Regions from separate parts of the Alteromonas australica genome, predicted to be linked through region 1. Evidence: predicted binding sites of a transcription regulator. Region 1 holds the regulator's gene; each other region holds the start of a gene.
The links. Region 1 encodes sigma-54, which starts transcription at its own class of promoters, with help from an activator protein. Its sites were predicted from a motif close to GTTGGCACGNNNNTNGNNT; they were not measured.
Positions count from the first base shown of each region.

Region 2: a site for sigma-54 is predicted at 2,402-2,420, ahead of fliE (flagellar hook-basal body complex protein FliE). Genes of this name have one in related genera too.
Region 3: a site for sigma-54 is predicted at 1,504-1,522, ahead of EP13_RS04820 (flagellar assembly protein T N-terminal domain-containing protein). Genes of this name have one in related genera too.
Region 4: a site for sigma-54 is predicted at 1,218-1,236, ahead of EP13_RS18860 (flagellar hook-length control protein FliK). Genes of this name have one in related genera too.

Region 1 covers NZ_CP008849.1:858,119-862,212, reverse strand. Annotated here, with positions in the region: gene lptB (LPS export ABC transporter ATP-binding protein) at 1-470, shown strand, start outside; gene EP13_RS03740 (RNA polymerase factor sigma-54) at 548-2,032, shown strand; gene hpf (ribosome hibernation promoting factor) at 2,062-2,349, shown strand; gene ptsN (PTS IIA-like nitrogen regulatory protein PtsN) at 2,359-2,802, shown strand; gene rapZ (RNase adapter RapZ) at 2,832-3,677, shown strand; gene EP13_RS03720 (HPr family phosphocarrier protein) at 3,677-3,949, shown strand.
Region 2 covers NZ_CP008849.1:1,173,708-1,177,801, reverse strand. Annotated here, with positions in the region: gene fliG (flagellar motor switch protein FliG) at 1-282, opposite strand, end outside; gene fliF (flagellar basal-body MS-ring/collar protein FliF) at 296-1,990, opposite strand; gene fliE (flagellar hook-basal body complex protein FliE) at 2,003-2,332, opposite strand; gene EP13_RS05080 (sigma-54-dependent transcriptional regulator) at 2,652-3,989, opposite strand; gene EP13_RS05075 (sensor histidine kinase) at 4,008-4,094, opposite strand, start outside.
Region 3 covers NZ_CP008849.1:1,116,573-1,120,666, reverse strand. Annotated here, with positions in the region: gene flgM (flagellar biosynthesis anti-sigma factor FlgM) at 1-181, shown strand, start outside; gene flgN (flagellar protein FlgN) at 214-645, shown strand; gene EP13_RS04825 (LPP20 family lipoprotein) at 738-1,193, opposite strand; gene EP13_RS04820 (flagellar assembly protein T N-terminal domain-containing protein) at 1,708-2,841, shown strand; gene EP13_RS04815 (transglutaminase-like cysteine peptidase) at 3,165-3,677, shown strand; gene EP13_RS04810 (bifunctional diguanylate cyclase/phosphodiesterase) at 3,685-4,094, shown strand, end outside.
Region 4 covers NZ_CP008849.1:1,180,001-1,184,094, forward strand. Annotated here, with positions in the region: gene fliI (flagellar protein export ATPase FliI) at 1-715, shown strand, start outside; gene fliJ (flagellar export protein FliJ) at 723-1,169, shown strand; gene EP13_RS18860 (flagellar hook-length control protein FliK) at 1,427-3,667, shown strand; gene fliL (flagellar basal body-associated protein FliL) at 3,792-4,094, shown strand, end outside.

The sequences.
Region 1 (4,094 bases):
AAGCCTCTATTTTTCGCAAGCTAACCGTGTTTGAAAACATCATGGCGATTTTACAGACACGAAAAGATTTAAATTCATCACAACAGGAAGAAGAAGCCGACGCCCTTCTTGATGAATTTAATATTAACCATATACGTAATAGTACAGGAATGAGTTTATCAGGTGGAGAACGCCGGCGCGTAGAGATTGCGCGTGCGCTAGCAGCCAATCCGCAATTTATTTTACTCGATGAACCATTTGCTGGTGTTGATCCTATATCGGTTAATGATATAAAGAAGATAATACAGCACCTTCGTGATAGAGGTATCGGTATCCTCATTACAGACCACAATGTACGAGAAACATTGGATGTATGTGAAAAAGCCTACATTGTGAGTCACGGTGAATTAATAGCCCAAGGAACGGCAGAGCAGGTTTTAAGTAATCAAAAAGTAAGGGATGTATACCTAGGTGAACAATTCAGGCTATAGTTAATGTAACAGAATTGTCATTTTTCAAATTATGCACCTGGTATATTCACAATAAGAGCACAGTAAATAAGACGTAGATGAAACCATCTTTACAGTTAAAGTTCAGTCAACAACTTACCATGACACCTCAGCTACAGCAGGCGATAAAACTGCTGCAGCTGTCAACGCTCGACCTGCAACAGGAGATCCAGGAAGCCCTAGACTCAAATCCTCTACTTGAAGTAGAAGAAGGCAGTGATGAGCCTCAATTAGAGAAAAACAATATCGACGGGGATGACGTCGCTCAAGACGCCGTTACTACCGCATCAAGCGATACGCTTGAAGCCGGTGACGCATTAGAGAAGAATGACCTACCTGATGAATTACCCATAGACAGCACGTGGGACGAATATTACTCAGCGTCTTCTGCACCCGCCCCTGGGCCCTCGAATAATGACGATGAGCAGATTTTCCAAGGCGAAACCACCGAAGACATTCAAGCACATTTGCTATGGCAAATGCGTCTTACCCACTTTTCAGATACTGACCGTGCCATCGCAACGGCTATTATCGATTCAATTGACGAGTCTGGTTATCTTACCGTCACCCTTGACGACATTTTAGATTCTGTAAATTCCGAAGATATGGAAGAGCCGGTTGAATTGGACGAAGTAGAATGTGTGTTAAAACGCATTCAAATGTTCGACCCCATTGGTTCAGGCTCTCGTACACCGCAAGAATGCTTGATGGTTCAGCTTCGCCAATTTTCAGATGATACGCCTTGGTTAAAAGAAGCCAAACAACTGATAGAAGAATACTCAGACCTACTCAGTAGCAAAGACTATCGTACGCTGATGCGTAAAAGCCGTCTTAAAGAAGATCAATTACGCGAAGCTATGCGCTTGTTGCAAACATTGAATCCTCGCCCAGGTAGCGCTCTTATCACTAAAGAGCCTGAGTATGTTATACCCGATGTCTCGGTCACCAAGAAAAATGGTCGTTGGGTGGTTGAACTTAATCCAGATAGCTTGCCTAAACTTAGTGTGAACCAGCAATATGCGGCCATGAGCAGAAGAGCGAAAAATAGTAGCGACTCGCAGTTCATTCGCTCTCATATGCAGGAAGCAAAATGGTTTATTAAAAGTCTTGAATCAAGAAACGACACCTTGATGAAGGTTGCAAATTGTATTGTGCAGCAACAAATGGGCTTTTTTGAATATGGCCCTGAAATGATGAAGCCCATGGTGCTTAACGATGTTGCTGAAATGGTTGATATGCATGAATCCACCATTTCACGTGTCACCACGCAAAAGTATATGCATACCCCACGTGGGATATTTGAATTGAAGTACTTCTTTTCTAGTCACGTTGCCACGGAGTCTGGGGGTGAGTGTTCATCTACTGCCATCCGCGCGCTGATTAAAAAGCTTGTAGCGGCTGAAACGCCAAGCAAGCCACTAAGTGATAGCAAGATTGCTCAATTGTTGGCCGAACAGGGCATTAAAGTCGCCCGGCGGACAATAGCAAAATACCGGGAATCATTGTCGATTCCACCGTCTAACCAGCGAAAGAGCTTACTTTAACTGGCTCATAAATATAAGGAAGACGAAATATGCAAATCAACCTTACTGGTCATCACGTCGAAATCACCGACTCTTTGCGTAATTATGTCGATACCAAGTTCAGCAAACTAGAGAGGCACTTTGATCACATTTCTAATGTGCATGTCATTCTCAATGTTGAAAAACTTAATCAGAAAGCCGAAGCGACCATGCATTTAAGTGGCGCTGAGGTTTTTGCTTCCTCTGAAAATACTGATATGTATGCAGCAATAGACAGCATGGTTGACAAACTAGACAGGCAAGTCATAAAGCATAAGGAAAAGCTGAAAAAGCATTAACTCACGCTTATGGAAATTCAAGCAATCGTAAGTTTGGACCGCACTGAATGTGCGGTTCAATGTAACAGCAAAAAACGAATTCTAGAGATCATCAGTAATATCGCTGCCAAAAACAACGATAATATTGATGAAACGACAGTACTCACTAGCCTATTGAACCGCGAGAGAATGGGCAGTACGGGTATTGGAAATGGTATTGCACTGCCTCATGGTCGACTGGCAGGATTGGAAAGTGTTATCGCCATTATTGTAACTAGTAACCCTGCCATCAACTTTGACGCGCTGGACAACCAACCGGTAGATATTTTCTTTGCCTTATTGGTTCCAGAAGAGCAAACCGAGGGGCACTTACAAACCCTAGCCACGGTTGCAGGTAAATTGAGTGACAAAGAGACCGTGAAGGCAATTAGGCGTGCCACCAATAGCGACGATATTATTGCAGCGCTAAGCTAACTCTAATGCCATCTTAAGGGAGAGGCCAATTGAAACTAATTATTATTAGTGGTCGTTCGGGGTCAGGGAAGTCTGTTGCTTTACGGGCACTGGAAGATTTAGGGTATTATTGCGTAGATAATATTCCCGTCAATTTATTACCTACCCTTACCCATACGGTAGTCGACGAATACGATCAAGTTGCTGTAAGTATTGATGTACGTAACCTACCCAAAAACCCAGACGATTTAGTTGAAATACTCGACTACCTTCCCTCTTCTTGGTCCATGACCATCGTCTACATTGATGCCAGTGACGACATTCTCGTCAAACGCTTTAGTGAAACCCGACGATTACATCCATTGGCAAAACTGAATAAGTCTTTGTCTGAATCTATTAAAGCGGAAGCCGCTTTACTCGCTCCTGTGATTGAACGAGCAGACTTATACATAGATACCGATAAACTGACCATTCACCAACTTGCTGAATTAATACGTGAGCGAATTTTAGGTAAAAAGAGTTCTCGCCTGGTATTGGTATTTGAATCCTTTGGCTTCAAACATGGTATTCCTAAAGATGCCGATTATGTTTTCGACGCCCGTTTTCTCCCTAACCCTCATTGGGAGCCTGATTTAAAACACCTGACAGGGTTAGATGCCCCCGTAGAAGTATTTTTAGGCTCTCAACCGGTGGTGACCAAGTTTATTTGGCAAATTCAAAACCTCATTACCACTTGGCTTCCCCACTTAGAGCGTAACAACAGAAGTTATGTAACCATCGCCATAGGGTGTACCGGAGGCCAGCATCGCTCTGTGTTTATCGCCCAGACATTGGCAAAGACTTTCAGCGATTTGCACCCTGACGTGCAACTTCGACATAGAGAATTAAATCAGTAATGACCATTGAAAAAACACTTACCATTGTGAACAAGCTTGGCCTGCACGCCAGAGCGGCTACTCAACTGGTGCAATTAGCGAATCAATTTGACGCTAAAATTATTCTTGTAAAGGGCGACAAACAAGCAGATGCCAACAGCGTTCTTGGGCTCATGATGCTAGAAAGTCACCAAGGTGAACAAGTCAAAGTGGTCGTAGAAGGCAAAGATGAAGAACAAGCGTTAAAGGCCATTGAAACGTTAATTGAAGGTCGCTTCAACGAAGACGAATAAGCGCGCGTTAGTCGAATGCCTCCCTTCCCCCTCTCTTAGCTTAAATTGCACTCTCGAAGTGGCTATATTCTAAGCATATTGTCCTCTAGCCACTTTATTTGTCATGACAGCGTCATGCCTATTGCGATATCCTAGAACAATAGAA
Region 2 (4,094 bases), 320 kb from region 1:
GGCACGTTTCACAAAGTCTTGGCTTTGAAAGCCTATGGTGCTGTAGTTTTGAATTTCTTCAATAAAGTGTTTATGCACAGCCGTAATTTTGGTCTGTGTCATATCATCGACCTTGGCCATCTCTGAGCCCAGCTTCTGGACCTGTTTGGGTTCAAGGTGCTTTAATATTTGAGCGGCGTCTTCTTCTGAAAGACTCAGTAGCAATATGGCAGCCTTCTCGACGCCCTCTAACTTACTTACATCGTAAGACTGTTCTTCAACATTGGCGAGTTCTTCAGCCATAATACGCTCTCACTTACTCATCTTGCATCAGCCAGCCTTTAACGACTTGGGCTGACAATTCTGGTTCATTGGCCACGAGTGCACGCACCGCTTTTAATACGTCTTCATCTTTATGTAAATCTGGCAGCATCAAAGACCCGTCGGCAGCGAAGCCCACTTGACCTTCGTCGAAATCGGAAGACAGCATGCTGATGGTTTCATCACCAAGGTCTAGACCTTCATCTGCATCAAAATCTTCTGCCTCTTTGGTGTCATCAGGGTTAATCAAACGACGCAGCATGGGTCGAATAACAAAGATGATGAGCACGATAATGACGAGGCCACCCACCACCAGCTTAAGTATAGGCAAAAATCCGGGCTGTTCCCATAGTGGAACCTCTTCCATAACGCCGCTGTCCATTCGTGTGAACGGGACACTGACTACTTCAAGAGAGTCGCCTCGGGTAACGTCAAAGCCAATACCACCTTGCAACAAACGGCGAATATTGAGTAGCTCTTCTTGTTTTCTGGGCTCACTGGTTGTACTGCCGTCTTCGCCAGTCAGCTGTGTATAATCTACAGCCACCGACACACTTAAACGTCGAATAACGCCACTTTGCTTTTTCGTGTGGCTAATGGTGGTATCTAATTCATAGTTGCGGGTAGACTCTTTCGCCGTTCTGCCTGGCAAGGTTGGTTGGTTGCCAGCTCCGGCTTGCTCTGGAATATTAGAATCAAGAGGAGGTTGATTGGAAAGCGCGCCAGGAATGCCGCCAACGCCGCCGCCCACACTGTTTTCCTCAACAATCATTTCACTACGCACGGCGGGTAAGTCAGGGTTATAACTGCGCTGGGTTTGCTCCATGGCAGTAAAGTCCATGCTCACGTCTGCCTGAGCCGTATAGTTACCAATGCCAAGTACGGGGATCAAAATAGCATCTATTTTTTCCAGGTATTCTTGTTCCCGTTGACGCTCTATTTCGTATTCTTTACGGGCTCTAGCACTTAATGAATCTTGCGAGCCTGAGTTGAGTAAGCGGCCGTTGCTGTCGGTGACCGTTACTTTTGATGGTTCCATATTCTGCACAGCAGATGCCACGATATCAATCACAGCATCAACTTCTTCACCTGCTATAACCGACCCGCGTTTTGCGGTTAATACTACCGTAGCTGAGGCCTTTTTTTCACGTCTCGCAAAAACGTTTTCTTTCGGCATAGCCAGAAGTACCCGGGCTTTTTGAATACTTGTCATATCTTCAATAGTGGATGCAATTTGCTGTTCACGGGCGTGTTTTAATCTTTCCATTTCCACCCGCTGACTGACACCGAACCCCATGTCTTGCATGATAATGTCGGTTCCGCTATCGCTGCTATTGGTTAAGCCTTGGCGCGTCATACCTAAACGGATATTTTGAAACTCATCGCTTCTTACATAAACCGTGTTTCCTTCTAAGCGGTACTCTATTTGGTTGGCATCCATGTAATCTAGCGTTTCGATGAGCTCTTGGGTCTCCATTTTGGCTAGAGGACGAAAATCAGGTTCTTGTGCCCAAATTAAAATAAACACCGCAATGGCCACACAGATAACAAGCACTACCACAAGTGCCATTTGTCGCATCATGTCTGTGTTGCCTAAGGTATCCATGAATCCAGATTTATTTTCTGGTTCCACATCGCCTGCCGTGCTTTGATCGGGTACGGTTAAATTTGTGCCTGTTGCCTCAGCCATGATCTACTCCAACTACACTGGCATGTTCATGATTTGCTTGTACGCTTCAAGCACTTTATTTCTCACTTGCACGGTTGCCTCAAACGCAATACCCGCTTTCTCTTTGGTGAGCATAACTTCAGCTAAACTTAATGAGTTGTCGCCCATTTCGAACCGTTGTTGCGCATTTTTCGATTCTAACTGCATACCATTTACACCATCTACCGCTTGCTTAAGCATGTTAGAAAAATCATCTTTTGTGGGATTAATGTCTGGTAATGTTTGGGGCTCATTAACCTGAAGACGAGACTGCCCAATCATATTTTGCATTTCTTGATACAAACTGTTGGCTTTGACGTCCATAACCACTCCTACACGATTTCGTCGAAAAATTGCCGCTATGCGGCGAAATGTTGCTGTTGCCCAGTACAAATGCAATCAACAAGCCAACTTTAAAAATCATTTAAAATCAGATAATTGAATATAAAATTTAGAGGAAAGCCAATTTTATGACAGGGTGAAGCCAATTTCACAACAGCGCGCATTCATGGTGGCGCTTGTCGTGCTCAGCCAGATTGGAAATGAATAAGTCTCGCTAGGCGGCTAATACCTAACGAGACCTCAGTCGTCGTACATTTAAGCAGTTGCTTGTTGACAAACAACTTTTTATATCTGAAGTTAACTATGCAGGCACTTCAATACCATCTTCGCGCATTCTAGCGAGCTTGTAACGCAAGGTTCTAGGGCTAATCCCCAACTTCTCGGCCACATCTTTACGCTTGCCATTGCACAGCGCTAACGTATCTAAAATAATTTGATGTTCTTGCTGGCGAAGTTCAGAACCCAGTTTGCTATTGTCATCAGGTTCAACCTGCATTTCCATTTCGCTGTGCACCGCCATATCTATCATCAAGTCGCCTGAATCAACAAGGCCCCCTTCACAAAGAATTAGCGCCCTTTGCACTACGTTTTCTAATTCGCGAACGTTGCCCGGCCACGTATATTGAGACAGTTTGTTTCTCGCCGCGGCACTTAATTTTACTGTACCCAAATTCTGATTTGCCGCATGTCGCGAAATAAGATGTTCGGCTAAGGGGACAATATCACCGGGACGCTCAGACAAGGGACGCCATGTAATAGGAAATACATTAAGACGATAATATAAATCTTCTCTAAACTCCCCTCGTTCAACGGCTTTGCGTAAGTCTCGGTTGCTAGTAGCAATAACCCGTACATCGAGCTTGATGTTTTTTCTGCCGCCCAAGCGTTCCACTTCCCTTTCTTGCAACACACGAAGCAACTTTGCCTGCAACGCCAAATCCATTTCTGTAATCTCGTCTAACAATAAAGTCCCGCTTTGCGCTTGTTCGAATTTACCAGGACAGGCTTGAACCGCGCCGGTAAACGCGCCTTTCTCATAGCCAAACAAAGTGGCTTCCAACATATTTTCAGGAATAGCGGCGCAATTAATGGCCACAAAAGGCGCATCAGCACGCTGTGACTGGTCATGAATATAGCGTGAGAGCACCTCTTTACCCGAACCACTCGGCCCCATGACCATCACAGTAGCGTCAGACTTCGCGACTTTTCGCGATAAGGCGAGTAGTTGCAAACTGGAAGGGTCTGCCACGATGGGCGTGCGTGACTCAATTTTTTGTGCTGGCGCATATCGCCCAACTAAATTGAGTAACACTTCCGGCGCGAACGGCTTAGATAAGTAATCTGTCGCGCCATCTCGCATGGCTTGAACCGCATCATTGATTGTGGCAAACGCTGTCATGAGTAACACTGGCATTTGCGGGTATTTCGCTTTAATGCTTTTAAGCAAAGCGAGGCCGCTCATTTCGCCCATTTGAATATCGCTCACCACTAAGTCTATTTTTCTCCCAGAGAGCACCATCAACGCCGATTCTGCGCAGTCGGCATCAACGACATCATAATCGCCGAGTAACAAGGTATCGTATAAGGCTTCACGTAAGCCTGCATCGTCTTCCACGATAAGAATGGTTGTTTTAGCCATAAGAAAGTACTCCTGCCTTTATGCGACCTTAGTTTTGTGCTCAGAAGAATGAACCGCCTGTGAGGCTGAACAAGGGATTGCTATGGTGAAACACGCGCCACCATG
Region 3 (4,094 bases), 260 kb from region 1:
GCTGACGCAATCTGCGCAACAATTGAATCAAGTACAGAAAAAAGGTACTGAAGCGCCTGTTAATCAGGAAAAAGTAGATCGTCTTAAAAAAGCGATTCAAAGCGGCGAGTACAAGGTTAACCCTGAAGTGTTAGCCAATAAAATCGCCAAGGCTGAATCAGAGATTTTTGGCGCCGATTAACCACAGTTGCATTAACATTTAGTTAGGTGATTATGACCAGCACACTTACCTCAGCATTACAGCAACAAGTTGAAAACTTGTCTCAATTAGCGCAACTACTTGAGCAGGAACTTCACTTGATAAGTGCCCGTGATGCTGAAGCACTAACGAGTTTGCTGGAACAAAAAGCCGAGCTACTTGAAGCGATTCAAGCTGCAGATAGGCAAATTGAGCCCGTTTATCAAGCAGAGAAAAAATCGGGTAGTTTGCCTGAAGAGGCAGAAAGCTTAATGCAATCGGCGGCTCAGATATTAGATGAATGTAAGTATAAAACCAGTGTCAACCAAAAGGCAGTGGAGCAAGGTCAGCTTCGTCTGACTCACTTACGTAATCTTATGTTAGAAGTGCGCGCAAAAGAATCCCTAACCTATGACAAAAAAGGCAAGCCCAACGGTGGGCGTTTAGGTTCAGGTGTAAGCGCCTAGTATTTTTCACCCTCCTCGATCTTTAAAGAAAAAGGGTGCAATTGATATTGCACCCTTTTTCTATTTCTTCTCATGACGCTTGAAGCTAACGGCTAGTAATATTTAATGTCTTTAATTCGCCGAGGTTTTGCCGTTGAAAGGTAAATGTCGTATACCCGCTGCATGTCTAATTCTAATTCTGTGGCGTAGGTATCTTCACCAACCGGATAGCTTTTTATAATTTTTGCCCCGCGAATGACGCCTTCTACTGACGCCTTTAAGGTTTCATTTGATACAACAAGGCTTGAGAGTGATTGACTTCCCTCGATACGTTGCCCATACACTTGCTCAGCAAGCTCTCGATACGCCTCTAACTTTGACGCTTTAATTGCCATCAACATTTTAACGGTTTCGCTTTCTCCACGCTGAGAAGCAATGGGCGCATACCCCACCGCCGTCAGTGTAGGGTAAGATTCCGGTTCCACGGTTTCCCATTCAACATGTTTGTCTACAAACAGGCTGCATCCAGACAAAATACTGGCGCTAACCAAGACTGATGTCAGCAACATCACCGAATGCTTAATACGCCTTTTCACCATTTTCATATTGGTAACCTTAAAATGACCGTCCTACTTGACTGATAAACCGCTATTATTCACGCTGACACACTCTCGCTAACGCAATAGACTGAACTGAGTTAGTTTGACTGCATCGATAAGGTTAAACCCAAGGTGACAGCCAAGCGGTTGACGTGCTTTATCACGTGTGACTAAAACTGAAAGCAAAGTTTGCGCCTAAATGTGAAAGTCAGTGAATTGACACTTAATAAATGAGACCAAACCACCGATGGTGACCGCTGTCTTCATCACATTTTGTATTTTTGGCACTCTATTCGCTTACACTCATCTATATATGAAAGTAACCTTGTGTGGTGAAGCTTTTTTGACACCCAGTGCGTGCGGACAACAACCACCCTGCCTGGGTAGAGCAATAGCGCAAGGTAAAATGCTTTAGAGCAACATAAAACTAAGCTGAGGGGCGCTTGTGTTCGCACAGAAAAATAAGTCTTCGCATTGCATATTCATGGCGCTTATTTGCCTACTGGCATTATATGTAGGGCAAGTAAATGCCGTTTGGTACGAAGCTAAAGGCCAGGCAATTATAATGAAGGGCGATAAACATAGCGCCCGCAAAGCCGCCACTGAGGAAGCGCTTAAACAGGCCCTGTTGTTTGCTGGCGCATCGATAAACAGTGTTCAGCAATTAACCAACGGCTTATTAGAAAGCGAAGATATAACTATTAGTAGCACAGGTGAAGTAAACCAAGTAGAGCTTGTGGATGAAGTGTGGCATAGCGACTATGTTACCGTTACCATTCGTGCTGACATATTTCCAAAAGAACAAATATGTAAAGCCAGTGAATACACCAAGCACGTTGCTAGTAGCTATTTCTCTGTTGCCAATAGAGAGCACCTTTTAGATGGACAAATCGCCGACTTTCCTGCTGCGTTTACCCGTCACTTAGCTACGCTGATGGACACTCATGGCACTTACGCCAAATTGTCCTATATTGCACCTTATACTACCTACTGGTCTCCATCTACGTTGCCCGCCAATGTTAGAGAGCTAGCAAAAGTGGCTGACGCTCAATTTGTTTTAGTAGGGGAAATTACCGACCTGAGCGTGACCCGAGAACCCCCTTCTCGGTTGGCCTTTTGGGCCGATGAAGACGCTACCCGCTATTTCGCTTTTGATGTCGCCGTTTACGATGGCCTTAACGGCGGTAAGCTATTCCAACGAACATACCAAACACAAGATACTTGGCCCTTTGATCGCTTTGCTGAATTAGACGAATACTCACAATCGTTTTGGTCAACCGCCTACGGAAAAGCGATTGATAAGCAAGTGGCAAAATTCATTGTCGACCTTGAAGAAACCACCTCTTGCCAACCTCTTACCGGTAGGGTGCTACAAGCCAATAATACAAATGTCACCGTTTCTTTAGGCAGAGATAATGGCGTAATGCCAAATGATGAGCTATATATTTATCAAACACGGCAATTTACAGATGGTCGTGGCGAAACCTACTTACAATATAATATTTATCCGGGAGTTTTTATCGTTGAATCGGCGTATAGCAATTCTGCACAAGTTCGCCATAAAGACGCTAACGTCATCATTAACATTCAAGAGAACGACTTCGTTATAAAAAAATAACGCCGAACTCAACACATGCCCCTTTCGTATTTCACGGTTGGTTTAATCAGCAGGCCGTGGTATACCTATACATAAGTATAAAGATTTATACATATTTAAGTAGATACTCTCGGTATGGTACTTATACTTTCGTATAATAATAAACAACAAATCACATGACCTTTTCAGTAATAGCGTCAAATATATTAATATTTTTGGCTCTTATGGTGACTGGGCAAAACGTGAAGGAACACTTGTCCATAGAGTTTCCGATCTTAAAACAGGAAGTAGAAAAAAGATTCGGCGCCCAAAGAGCTAATCACGTAGAACAGTTGCAGACTGTATTGAGCAATCTAAATGGACTGCCAGTCAACGCACAACTGGAAGGTATCAACCAATTTTTTGACACCCATATCCAATATGCAACGGATGACGTTGTATTCAAACAAAAAGACTATTGGGCAACCCCAGCCGAATTAATTGGTCATTCTCGCGGAGATTGTGAGGATTATGCCATTGCAAAATACGTAGCTCTGCTACACTTAGGTATCGATAGTACTAAACTTCGTCTTATCTATGTTAAAGCGAAGATTGGTAGAAGCCGAGTGACGCAAGCGCATATGGTGTTGGGTTATTACGATACACCCGAATCAGACCCTTTAGTGTTAGACAGCCTTGTTTCCGATATTTTACCTGGTGCCGAACGTACCGATTTAATACCCGTATTTAGTTTTAATGACGCGGGTATATGGGCACCGGGGAAATCTAAACAAGTATCAACTTCTACCAGTAGACTATCCAGGTGGCGCAACGTGATTGAGCGCATGAAGAAAGAAGGAATTAGAAGACCGTCCTGAGGAGTCTATGTCAATAACAAAAGAGTTATGGCTTGCTGTTATAGTCGTTATCTTTGTTGCCATTGCAGGCAGTGTAACCATTCACGGCTTTACCACTAAACGTTATGTCGAAGAGCAACTTTACGCCAAAAATTTAGACAATGCGAGCATGCTCGCGTTGACACTAAGTAACCTAGAAAAAGACCACGACACCCTCGACCTTTTTATTATGTCCCAGTTCGATATTGGGCATTACGCGTCGATATATCTCGTGAAAAGCGACGGGAAAATTGTGTCGCAGTATACTCACCCCGTGCAATTAGATGAAAATACACCCCGATGGTTTGCCCGTTTATTCACCCCGGAAGTAGATGTAGGTATGGCGCAAGTGAGTGAAGGTTGGGGGCAGTACGGTTCCGTATTTGTACAAACAGATAC
Region 4 (4,094 bases), 320 kb from region 1:
CATTCTGACAGAAGAAGAGCGTGCTCGGGCTGTGGTTGTCGCCGCTCCAGCGGACACTTCTCCGCTGATGCGCTTAAAAGGTTGTGAAACTGCAGTCACTATTGCCGAATATTTTCGGGATAAAGGCATGAAGGTACTGTTGCTTATCGATTCACTCACACGTTACGCCATGGCACAACGTGAAATTGCGTTAGCAGTAGGTGAGCCTCCTGCGACCAAAGGCTACCCACCTTCGGTATTTGCACGCTTGCCGGCACTGGTAGAACGTGCCGGCAATGGTAGCGAGAAACAAGGCTCTATTACGGCATTTTATACTGTGTTGACTGAAGGGGATGACCTACAAGATCCTATCGCAGATGCTGCACGGGCTATTTTAGATGGCCATGTGGTTCTATCCAGAACCCTGGCTGACAGCGGCCATTACCCCGCTATCGATATTGAAGCGTCTATTAGCCGCGTAATGCCTATGGTGACCAGTGACGAACACCAAATGATGGCGCGCCGCATTCGTCAGGTATATTCTAATTTTAAGCAGAACCAAGATTTGATCTCCATCGGTGCTTATGCGAAGGGGTCAGACCCTCGTATAGACCTCGCCATTCGTGCAGAACCCGCCATCAACGCCTTTTTGCAGCAAGGAATGAAAAATATTTTACCCTACGACGAATGCTTAGAAGGCATGAGTGCGCTAGCGAAAGGTTTGGGTAAGGGGTAGGTGATCCATGTCTAAGCAGTTAGAGCGAGTGGCTGAATTTGAGCGAGAGAAAGAGCAGCAGGCCGCGCAATTGTTTCAACAGGCACAATTGAATGTTAATCAGCAAAAGCAAAAACTCACAAGTTTAGAGCAATACCGGTTCGACTATATTAGAAATATCCAGCAAACAGGGCAAGGCGGCGTGACGGCTCAGCATTATCAGCAGCACCTCTCTTTTGTAGGAAAATTAGACAAAGCCTGTGAGCAGCAAATGAACGTGATTGCGCAGGCGAATTTAGCCGCAGATCAACGCAAGCAAGTGTGGCTGAAACAACAACAAAAAGTAAAAGCGGTAACCCTTTTGCTTGAAAAGCAGCAACGGGCTAAACAACAGAAAGAGGCCAAAGCCGAACAAGCCATGATGGATGAGTTTGCCACTCAGCGATTTTTTCGCGCCAAAAAACAAGGCTTCTAACGCTCAGTATTCCGTTGAATTCTTACTTTCTTTAACGACTTCCGCTACCTTGGAACACCCTTTGCAATAACCCTATATTAGTTAATGTCACCGATTGCATAGGTGATAATTATTCACCTTGTTACGCTATTCGCTTGCTCAGGAAGGACACAATTTAAAATTTCTATGTTGCTGATTTTATAGAAATTGTAGAAGCTTGTAATCGTGTGAGAAGGCATAGCCATTGGCATGCAATGCCAGCGTAGGATGTAAATATTATGATGCAACAAGTTGCCGCACAAAATACAGACTCTGCCGCTTTACCTTTTGCCACTAGTAAACCGGCAAAAGCCGTAGAGGCAGGTATTAGCGCTGAGTCGCGCTCGCAAAATAACCAGGCGTTCCAACAAGCTTTTGATGATGCTCGCCTCAAACGAGAAGACTTGGCACAGGAAAAAAAGCTAGCGCGAAGAGACAGCCTTGAGCAAGAACAAAACCTTGAGCGAGAAGAGAGCCTTCAGCGACAAGAAAGCCTTCAGCGAGAAGAAAACCTTCAGCGAAAAGAAAATCGCGAGCTTCAAGCGTCAACGAAAAACAATGCAGAAAACGCCAGCAAATCAAGTGCGAAACCCGAGCAAGACAAAGCTGCTAGTCATCAAGTTTCCGACGACGAAACAAAAGGCGCTCAGCAAGCAGCACTCGATGACCAAGATAACCTAGCGCAAAGCGAAAAGAGTGATGCTGCAAACCAGCCGCTTATTGACAGCACAGATGAGAGCTCTTTAATCGGCGAATTAGACAATAGCGATGTGACTCAAGACGCTAGCGAAGACTCACTTTTTTCGGGTGAAAGCGAACTCTCACCCGAAAAACCTACACCCGACGCATTGAAAGAACGGCTTCATGCACTATTAAATGGTGAAAAGCAGGAAGACACTTTCATTCGCGCAGACTTACCTGTTAAAAGTCACCTCGTCACTGATGACGAGGTGAATACCGAAAACGAGAATGCAACCCGCTGGATTGACTACGTAGACGCAGTATTAGCGGCTAAAGGCGAAGGTAAATCGGCAAACGCAGAAACAGGCGAAACTAACCCCCAGGTTGCTACTTTCGACGAGCTCCTTAACGAAGACGGCGCGATGGCAGATAACGCCTATCTCGCAGAAATGCTAGAGGCCTTGAACGCTGAAGCCTCCGCCTCGATGGCCGACGGCGATAAGCCTCATCTTTTAGGGGAAGAGGTGCTATCGATTACTCAGCAATTAATGGGTGAATTAACGCAAGACAATGATGAGGTTTCCGATGAGGCGCTTGCCACTTTAAAAGCTTTAACCGCGGTCATTCAAGACACGTCTAGTGAAAATGCCACGTGGAATACGGAACTGGACGCCTTACTTGCTCAGTTTTCCAGCGTATCAACGGATTTGAATGGCGACCCCGCTTTAACCGATGCCGAAACCCTTTCGTTGGCGTCGTTGTCTGAAGACGAAGTGTTAGTCCTTAGTTTGATGAAAGATGCCTTAGCCCAACTTCAACAGACCGATGGCGTAAAAATACCAGAATCGGCAACGGCGGATCCTAAGGCAATGGGGTCTGAGAACGAAGTGCTAACGCCAAATTTAGCGGAGTTAGAAGGAACGTGGGCCGATGAACTAACAAATATGCTCGCAAGCATGTCACCAGAAAGTGCGCAGAAAGCCACGGAAGCTATTGCGCAACGCTTGGCAGCCAGTGTACCTTCCGCCACTCAAGCGCAACAAGAAGCGATTAAAACCAGTATTGCAGCTGGTATTAATGAGTACCAACAACAAATCGCTCAGGGCAGAGAGCCAGGTATCGACTTGCAATCAATTATAGATGGTGCCGCTAACGAAGCGGGGCTCTCCAGTGCTCAAATGCAGCAGCTAAACGCACAAACAGAGGCGCAAGTTGGGCAGTTTATGCAACTGGTTAATCAAACCCAAGGCGCAGCGCATCAAGCTTTACAAAGCCAAATGATGAATGTTGACACCCAGTTGGTGGAAAATGGTCAGCTTAAAAGTGAAGCGTCAAAACAACAGCAACAATTTGAAGGGTTTGATAAGGCCGTAAACATTCACAAGCCGGAAGGGCAGCAGCAACTTAACGAAAAAATTCGTTGGATGGTTAATGCCAGAAATACCATGGCCGAAATTCGTCTTGACCCCCCAGAACTCGGTAGTATGCAAGTAAGGGTGAATGTTAGCGGAGACGCGGCAAGCGTAAGTTTTGTGGTTCAATCCCAGCAGGCAAAAGACGCGCTTGCTGATGCCATGCCACGATTAAAAGAAATGTTAGCAGAGCAAGGGCTTGAGTTGGGCGATGCCGAGGTGCGAAAAGATAATTCGTCGCAATCTGGAGAGTCTGGCCAGCAACTTGCAGGTTCAGGCAATGGTCAGCAAAATGGCGATGAAATGTCGGATGGCGCAGATGACACTCACGTGGTGGAGCAAGCGGTGACCCGGCAAGCAAAAGGTGGAATTGATTACTATGCTTAGTGTTTATAACCCGCTAATTAACGGGGAAATGCATTAAGTCCGAGAAATATACTACGAATTGGCATTGCCATTTCCGGGTGAAACTTGATAATACAAAGCCTCTTGCATTTATGACGGATTAGACATGGCTGAAGAAGAACTACAAATAGAAGAAGGTGGCAAAAAGAAAGGCAAAATGATGTTAATCATTATTGTTGCAGTTGTGCTACTTGGTGGTGGAGCGGCGGCGTACTTTCTTCTATTTTCAGGCAGTGATGAACCTGCTGCGGAGCAATTAGCTGAAGCCGATGCCCAAGCCGCACAAGCGGCTGGCGAAGCAGCGCCTTCAACGAAGGCTGAAGTGGGCACGGCATTGTATGTTGCTATGCCTCGTCCTTTCGTGTTTAACGTGCCCGGCTCAGGTCGAGATAGGTTGGTGCAAATTAAA